DNA from 2 places in the Rhizobium sp. Nf11,1 genome. Region 1 is predicted to be linked to the other one. Evidence: predicted binding sites of a transcription regulator. Region 1 holds the regulator's gene; the other holds the start of a gene.

The links. The regulator HrcA, encoded in region 1, represses chaperone genes, less so after heat shock. The targets are predictions, from matches to a motif close to GTTAGCACTCNCNNNNNGNGAGTGCTAAC.
Region 2: groES (co-chaperone GroES) is a predicted target of HrcA. The motif match lies at 2,451-2,479, and genes of this name have one in related genera.

What each region holds. Positions count from the first base shown of each region.
Region 1 covers NZ_JBOBHU010000005.1:214,985-218,947, forward strand. Annotated here, with positions in the region: gene rdgB (RdgB/HAM1 family non-canonical purine NTP pyrophosphatase) at 1-312, opposite strand, end outside; gene ACQ7C1_RS10450 (VOC family protein) at 313-738, opposite strand; gene rph (ribonuclease PH) at 735-1,454, opposite strand; gene hrcA (heat-inducible transcriptional repressor HrcA) at 1,580-2,668, shown strand; gene grpE (nucleotide exchange factor GrpE) at 2,779-3,414, shown strand; gene ACQ7C1_RS10470 (nucleoside hydrolase) at 3,448-3,963, opposite strand, start outside.
Region 2 covers NZ_JBOBHU010000002.1:137,336-141,298, forward strand. Annotated here, with positions in the region: gene ACQ7C1_RS03535 (hypothetical protein) at 1-162, opposite strand, end outside; gene groL (chaperonin GroEL) at 220-1,848, opposite strand; gene groES (co-chaperone GroES) at 1,999-2,313, opposite strand; gene ACQ7C1_RS03550 (hypothetical protein) at 2,661-2,951, shown strand; gene ACQ7C1_RS03555 (hypothetical protein) at 3,059-3,415, shown strand; gene ACQ7C1_RS03560 (DUF2934 domain-containing protein) at 3,497-3,823, shown strand; gene ACQ7C1_RS03565 (HD domain-containing protein) at 3,829-3,963, shown strand, end outside.

The DNA of each region.
Region 1 (3,963 bases):
GTCGAAATCGCGCGTGCCGTCTGCGGTCTCCGCCCAGTTGGCGGTGTAGACGCCGGGATCGCCACCGAGCGCGTCGACCACCAGCCCGGAATCGTCCGAAAGCGCCGGCATGCCGGCGGCATTGGCCGAGGCCACCGCCTTGATCGTCGCATTCTCCTCGAAGCTCGTGCCGGTCTCGTCAGGTTCGACGAAATTCAGTTCGGCCGCGGATTTGGCGGTGAAGCCAAGCGGCCCGATCAATTCCTGGATCTCGCGGATCTTGCCGGCATTGTGGCTGGCGACGACGATTGTTTTGGTTTCGAGCTTGCGCATTCAGATATCCTGTTCGAGGCCCCAGATTTTTGCCTCCGCGCATTCCAGGCTGTTGCCGGCAGGGTCGCGGAAATAGATCGAGCGGCCGCCATTTGGCCAGTGCACCTCGGATTCGATCGCGACATCAGCCGCCTTCAGCCGTTCGGCCATGGCATCGATATTGCGGCCGGACACACGAAAACAGGCATGGCCCTGGCCGGTCGCCCCGTGCGGCGGCACCTGCAGCGCGTCGGGTGCCGGCGGCTTTATCGTTTCCTCGGGGTTGAAGATGAGGAGAACGCCTGGCCCACAGCGGAAGAAGACATGCCGGTTGCCGGCGCGGGAGATCTTTTCAAGCCCGAGAACGCCCTCGTAGAACGTCTCGGCCTGATCGAGATCGCGCGCATAAAGCGCCGTTTCCAACATGCCTTCCAGCATGGCATTCATCCCGCAATCGCCTCTTTCTGCAGGGTGACGAGTTCGCTGATGCCGTTCTTGGCAAGCCGCATCAGAGAGCTGAATTCCTCTTCGCTGAACGGCGTGCCTTCGGCAGTGCCCTGGATTTCGACGATGCCGCCGGCGCCGGTCATGACGAAGTTCGCATCGGTCTCGGCAGAGGAATCCTCAAGATAATCGAGGTCGATCACCGGCTGGTTGGCGAAAACGCCGCAGGAGATGGCGGCGACATGATCCTTCAGGACCCGGTCGACCTTGATCATGTTGCGGCTTTCCATCCATTTCAGGCAATCGTAAAGCGCGATCCAGCCGCCGGTGATCGAGGCCGTCCGTGTGCCGCCATCGGCCTGGATGACGTCGCAATCGAGCGTGATCTGCTTTTCGCCGAGCGCCTGCAGATCGACGACGGCGCGCAGCGACCGGCCGATCAGCCGTTGGATTTCCTGCGTGCGGCCGCCCTGCTTGCCGGCGGCGGCCTCGCGTTTCATGCGCTCGCCGGTCGCCCGCGGCAGCATGCCGTATTCGGCCGTGACCCAGCCCTTGCCGGTGTTGCGCAGCCATGGCGGCGTCTTTTCCTCGAGGCTTGCGGTGCAAAGCACATGCGTATCGCCGAATTTCACCAGGCAGGAGCCTTCCGCATGCTTGGAAAAATTGCGCTCGAACGAGACCTTGCGCATCTGGTCGGTTTTTCTGCCTGAAGGCCGCATTCTTATCTCCTGGAGTTGCTGACCGCTTCTACGATTGGCGGCGCTCATTTGCAAATTCCCTTTTGCCACGCGTGCGAGTTTGACTATATTTTCGGGAGCATCATCAGCGTGGGTTCGAGAGGTTCATGGGCATCAGGTCGACGTCGGTTTCGGATGCCGTTGCTGCGCTGGACGAGCGCTCCAGAGAAATTTTTCGCCGCATCGTCGAAGGTTATCTCGAAAGCGGCGAGCCGCTCGGCTCGCGCAATCTGTCGCGCCTGTTGCCGATGTCACTCTCGCCGGCGTCGGTGCGAAATGTCATGAGCGATCTCGAGGAACTCGGTCTCATCTATTCCCCCCATGTCAGCGCCGGCCGGCTGCCGACCCAGATCGGGCTGCGCTTCTTCGTCGATGCCTTCATGCAGATCGGCGATCTCTCCGCCGAGGACCGCGCCAGTATCGACCGCCAAGTGCGGGCCGAAAGCGGCGGCAATCCGGTGGAATCGATGATGAACGAGGCGAGCCGCATGCTTTCCGGCATCTCGCGCGGGGCCGGCCTCGTCATCACCTCGAAAAGCGATCCGGTGCTGAAACATGTCGAGTTCATCCGGCTTGAACCGACAAAGGCGCTCGCCGTGCTCGTCGGCGATCACGACCAGGTGGAAAACCGTATCATCGAACTGCCTGCCGGCATCACCTCCTCGCAGTTGACGGAGGCGGCGAATTTCCTCAACGCGCACATGTCTGGCCAGACGCTGCCGGAGCTGCGCAAACAATTGAGCCGTTTGAAGGATGATGTCCGCCACGAACTCGATGCGCTCTCGCGCGATCTTGTCGAGCGCGGCATCGCCGTCTGGGCCGGCAGCCCGGAGGAGGGAAAGCCCGCCCAGCTGATCATCCGCGGCCGCGCCAACCTGCTCGAGGGCCTTGCCGGCGCCGAAGATCTCGACCGGCTTCGCATGCTGTTCGACGATCTCGAAAAAAAGGACAGCCTGATCGAGCTTCTCAACCTGGCCGAAAGCGGTTCGGGCGTGCGCATCTTCATCGGTTCGGAAAACAAGCTCTTCTCGCTGTCCGGCTCGTCGCTCATCGTCGCGCCCTATCGCGACGATGATGACCGGATTGTCGGCGCTGTCGGCGTCATCGGCCCGACGCGGCTCAATTATTCCCGCATCGTGCCGATGGTGGATTACACCGCTCAGCTCGTCTCCCGCCTGTCGCGCAATCCGCTTTGACATCATCACTGAGGAAGCGCGGAATTTTCGCTTCTTCGTCACGCAGACTTGATTTTTTCCGGCCAAACCTCGATATCGGGCGCATCTGAAAATACCAACCGGAGACCGTCATGACCGATGAAACGACGAAAAACGGACCTGACGCAACTGCGGCCGATGCCGCAGCCGACGCTGCCGTCAACGTCGAGACTGCCACTGTCGAGCAGGAGGAGGCCAAGCAGCCGGATCCGCTCGAGCTTCTGAAGGCCGAGAATGCCGAGCTGCGTGACCGTTATCTGCGACTTGCCGCCGAGATGGATAATCTGCGCCGTCGCACCGAGCGCGAGGTGAAGGATGCAAAATCCTATTCCGTCGCCGGTTTCGCTCGCGACATGCTCGCCGTCTCGGACAATTTGCGCCGGGCGCTGGACGCCATCTCTCCCGAGGCCAAAGCCACGGCCGACGCCGGCCTCACCACGCTGATCGAAGGTGTGGAAATGACCGAGCGCTCGATGCTCTCGGCGTTGGAGCGACACGGCGTTCGCAAGCTGGAGCCGGTCGGCCAGAAATTCGATCCGAATTTCCATCAAGCAATGTTCGAGGTGCCGAACTCCGAAGTGCCGAACAATACCGTCGTCCAGGTCGTGCAGGCCGGCTTCACCATCGGCGAGCGCGTCCTGCGCCCGGCCATGGTCGGCGTCGCCAAGGGCGGCCCGAAACCGGTCGAGGCCGAAGCCAATTCCGTCTTCGACGAGAAGGACGCCTGAGGTCGTTTCGCTCTTCGGAGAAGCAAAGAATAATCAGATGCGGGCGAAGCGCTCGATCAGGAGATCGAAGAAACCGTCCGCATCGACGTAACGCATCACCTTGGCGTTGCGCTTGCGGTCGGTCACATGCCACCAGTCGACGACGGTCATGCCGGCCGTAAGTTCGGACCGGACCTCGATCTCGACATTGCAGTCCCGGCCCTGGAAAAGTTCCGGCTTCAGCAGATAGGCGACAACCGTCGGGTCGTGCAACGGCCCGCCGTCTGAGCCGTATTTCTCGATATCGAAGCGTTCGAAGAATTCCAGCATTTCGACCATGGCCTTAACAGGCGCCGTGCCGATCTCAGCCATGCGTTTGACCCGGTCCTTGCGGGTCAGCAGCTGGTGGGTCACGTCGAGCGGCATCATCACGATCGGAACGCCCGAGCGAAAAACGATATCGGCCGCCTCGGGATCGACATAGATGTTGAATTCGGCGGCCGGCGTAATATTGCCGCCCTCGAAGAAGCCGCCGCCCATCATCACCAGCTCGCGAATGCGAGCAACGAT
Region 2 (3,963 bases), on a different contig from region 1:
CTGTCGATAGAGCTCGATGATGATGCTCGCCATTCGTTCGGCTTCGTCGCTGTCTCTTGCCACTGCGTAATCGGCGCTGAGCTTGTCGAAGACGCGTTGGCAGGTTTCGAGATCGCGGGAGTCCAACGGCACCTGCGATCGGCTTAGGATCGTTTGAACCATCTTCATTCTCTCGGAAAAGACCCGCCCGGCGTGTCCGGGCGAGCCTGAGACCCTGACTTAAAAGTCCATACCGGCGCCGGGCGGCATTGCCGGAGGAGCATCCTTCTTCGGCTTCTCGGCGATCATCGCTTCCGTCGTCACCAGCAGGCCGGCGATGGAGGATGCATCCTGCAGTGCGGTGCGAACGACCTTTGCCGGATCGATGACGCCCTGCGCGTAGAGATCGCCGAATTCGCCGGTCTGAGCATTCCAGCCATAGGAGAAGTCGCTCTTCTCGCGCAGCTTGCCGACGATGATAGAGCCTTCGGCGCCGGCGTTTTCGGCAATCTGTCGAGCCGGGGCCTCGAGCGCACGGCGGACGATGTCGACACCCACGCGCTGGTCGTCATTGGCCGTCTTGATATTGCCGAGCGCCTTGACCGCGCGCAGCAGTGCCACGCCGCCGCCTGGCAGGATGCCCTCCTCGACCGCTGCGCGGGTGGCATGCAGCGCATCGTCGACGCGATCCTTCTTCTCCTTCACCTCGACCTCTGTCGAGCCGCCGACGCGGATGACGGCAACACCGCCGGCGAGCTTGGCGAGGCGTTCCTGCAGTTTCTCGCGGTCATAGTCGGAGGTGGTTTCTTCGATCTGGGCCTTCAGCTGGGCAATGCGGCCTGAAATTTCCTCCTTCGAACCGACGCCGTCGATGATGGTGGTGTTTTCCTTCTCGACCGTGATCTTTTTTGCCCGGCCGAGCATGTTGAGCGTCACATTCTCAAGCTTGATGCCGAGATCTTCGGAGATGACGGTGCCCGCGGTCAGGATGGCGATGTCCTCCAGCATGGCCTTGCGGCGGTCGCCGAAGCCGGGCGCCTTGACGGCAGCGATCTTCAGGCCGCCGCGCAGCTTGTTGACGACGAGGGTCGCAAGGGCTTCGCCTTCGACGTCTTCAGCGATGATGAGGAGCGGCTTGCCCGACTGAACGACAGCTTCGAGGATCGGCAGCATCGACTGCAGGTTCGACAGCTTCTTCTCATGAATGAGAATATAGGGGTCCTCGAACTCGACCCGCATCTTGTCGGCATTGGTGACGAAGTAGGGGCTGAGATAACCCCGGTCGAACTGCATGCCTTCGACGACTTCGAGTTCGGTCTCGGCGGTCTTGGCTTCTTCAACGGTGATGACGCCGTCATTGCCGACCTTTTGCACGGCCTCCGCCAGGAAGCGGCCGATTTCGGCATCACCATTGGCGGAGATCGTGCCGACCTGGGCAATTTCGGCATTGTTGGATATCTTGCGGGCGTTGGCCTTCAGTTCTTCGACGATCGCGCTGACGGCGAGATCGATGCCGCGCTTCAGGTCCATCGGGTTCATGCCCGACGTCACGGCCTTGGCGCCCTCCTTGACGATCGCCTGGGCGAGCACCGTCGCAGTCGTGGTGCCGTCGCCGGCGATGTCGCTGGTCTTCGAAGCGACTTCGCGGACCATCTGCGCGCCCATGTTCTCGAACTTGTCTTCGAGCTCGACTTCCTTGGCGACCGAGACGCCGTCCTTGGTGATGCGCGGCGCACCGAAGGACTTGTCGATCACGACGTTGCGGCCTTTCGGACCCAGCGTCACCTTTACGGCGTTGGCCAGGATGTCGACACCGCGCAACATTTTTTCGCGGGCTTCGACGCTGAATTTGACTTCTTTAGCAGCCATGTCCTCACTCCTTCATCGGCAGCTTGCGCATGTCGCCAAGTGTACAGCGGTTTTGCGAGGACGACATGCGTAGAAATTAAGATCTAAAGCGCGAGGAGCGAATCTCAGAGATCGCACTGGGCTTTAGCATTGATTTTCGACTTGACGGACTCAGGCGGCCTCTTTCCGCTCGCTCTGAGCTTCGATGATACCCATCACGTCGCTTTCCTTCATGATCAGCAGGTCCTCGCCGTTGATCTTGATCTCCGTGCCGGACCATTTGCCGAACAGGATGCGATCGCCGACCTTGACGTCGAGCGCCTGGATTTGGCCGGCATCGTTGCGCGCACCGGGGCCGACGGCGATGACCTCGCCTTCCTGCGGCTTTTCCTTGGCGGTGTCGGGAATGATGATGCCGCCCTTGGTTTTTTCTTCGGAATCGACGCGGCGGACGAGAATGCGGTCATGAAGCGGTCGGAACGACATGTCTTCCTCCATAGACAAACAATGACGACGTTGTCGGCTCTGGCCGAACCGGATTGACGAGGTTCGGGTGCAAAGTCGCGCCTTGCGCGAATGATCTGGTTCGAGCGTTTTTCGATTTCAAGAGGAGCAGGAGAAAAATTAGCACTCTCTACCGGCGACTGCTAGCAGCTCTCCCCGGGAACAGAAGGCCCACTCCTGCGTTCGGCATAATGACGATCTCGTCCCCTCGGCTCGAAGGCGAGTTCAAACTGTACATGGCTTGAATCCGGATGTCGGCGTTCCTAGCTCTCAGGCGATCGAGGCTCGAAGAGCTCGATCACCGTCCCACGTCTTTAGGAGTGAGTGACATGGAAGAGAAGACCAATATAATCAAAGACCTCACTATCGAGGAACGCGAGGAGATCTTCGTCGATATCGCTCGCACGCTGGAGGATACGGCGCGCGAGGCGCTTGTCGAAGGCAATACGCACTTTGCCGTACTCTCCAACAACATGGCCGAAGCAATCCGCGTCAATGCCGACGAACTCGCTCGCGACGATCCCGAGAATGCCGAGCGCGTGTTGCTTCAGGCAACGGCCATGATCTCGCAGTTCGAGGCCGTGCACCCTTATCGCATGGTGAGCATGGCCGTTCACTGATTGCCGGCAGCGCGGTTCGGCTCGACCGCCCGCCCGAATCAATCGCCAGCATGCGGAACTCTCGCGGCTGGCGGAGGTTATTGGATCACAGCATCGAAAGGTGATCCATGACCACTTCCCCAACCAACATGTCTCCCGACAACGGAACCGACGATGCGCGCTCCTTCGACACGCAGCAAGCCGAGGCCGATCGCCAGGCGGCATTGGAAGCCGCTCGAAGCAACGCTCGTTCGACGGTTGATCGCGATAGCGGTACTGAGACACCAAGCCTGAAACTCGCGAAGGAGTATCTCAGCCTCGGCGGGCGCCGCCGGTCCAAAATTGATGACAACATCACCACTGTTCGCCAATGGGAGGAGGATCCCCCGGCGGCCGAACGCTTCTGGAAAGAGCGGGTGGAGACCCTCCCAAAGGATGAGCGCAAGCAAGTGGAAGATTTTCTTCCCACCATCAACACGCCTTGAAAGACGAAGCTGCGCTGAGAGCCGTCGGGAGCGCCGGAGCCAGACGAACGCTGCAAGGTCAGGTCGAAACTGGAGAAGATCATGGCCATAGACAAACACGAGCAGATACGGCGGCGCGCCTATGAAATCTGGGAAGCCGAAGGCCGCCCTGAAGGTTCGGACCTGCGTCATTGGATGCAGGCCTGCGACGAGCTGGCTGGCGAAGACGAGCATGAGACGCTGCAAGACCTGCTTGATCAAGACGACAGAGATGATGCGGCCTTGCTTCAAGGAGCCGGGGAAAGCGGTGATCTCGATCCGCCGCGAGCCGGCGTTGCTCAAGTTGCCGGGGCGACGACACCCGATATCGAGATAACAACGGGTGAGAAGCCTTCCCAGCGAAGAATCAGAAGGACCGAAGGGCCGTAACCGCGATGCAGCATCTCGACCATGCCACGCAAATCGCCATAGAGGCGCATGAAGGGCAGGTGGACAAGACCGGCCGGCCATTCTTCGAGCACTGCCAGCGGGTCGCGCTTCTCGTGTCGGGCGACGAGGCGCGAACGGTC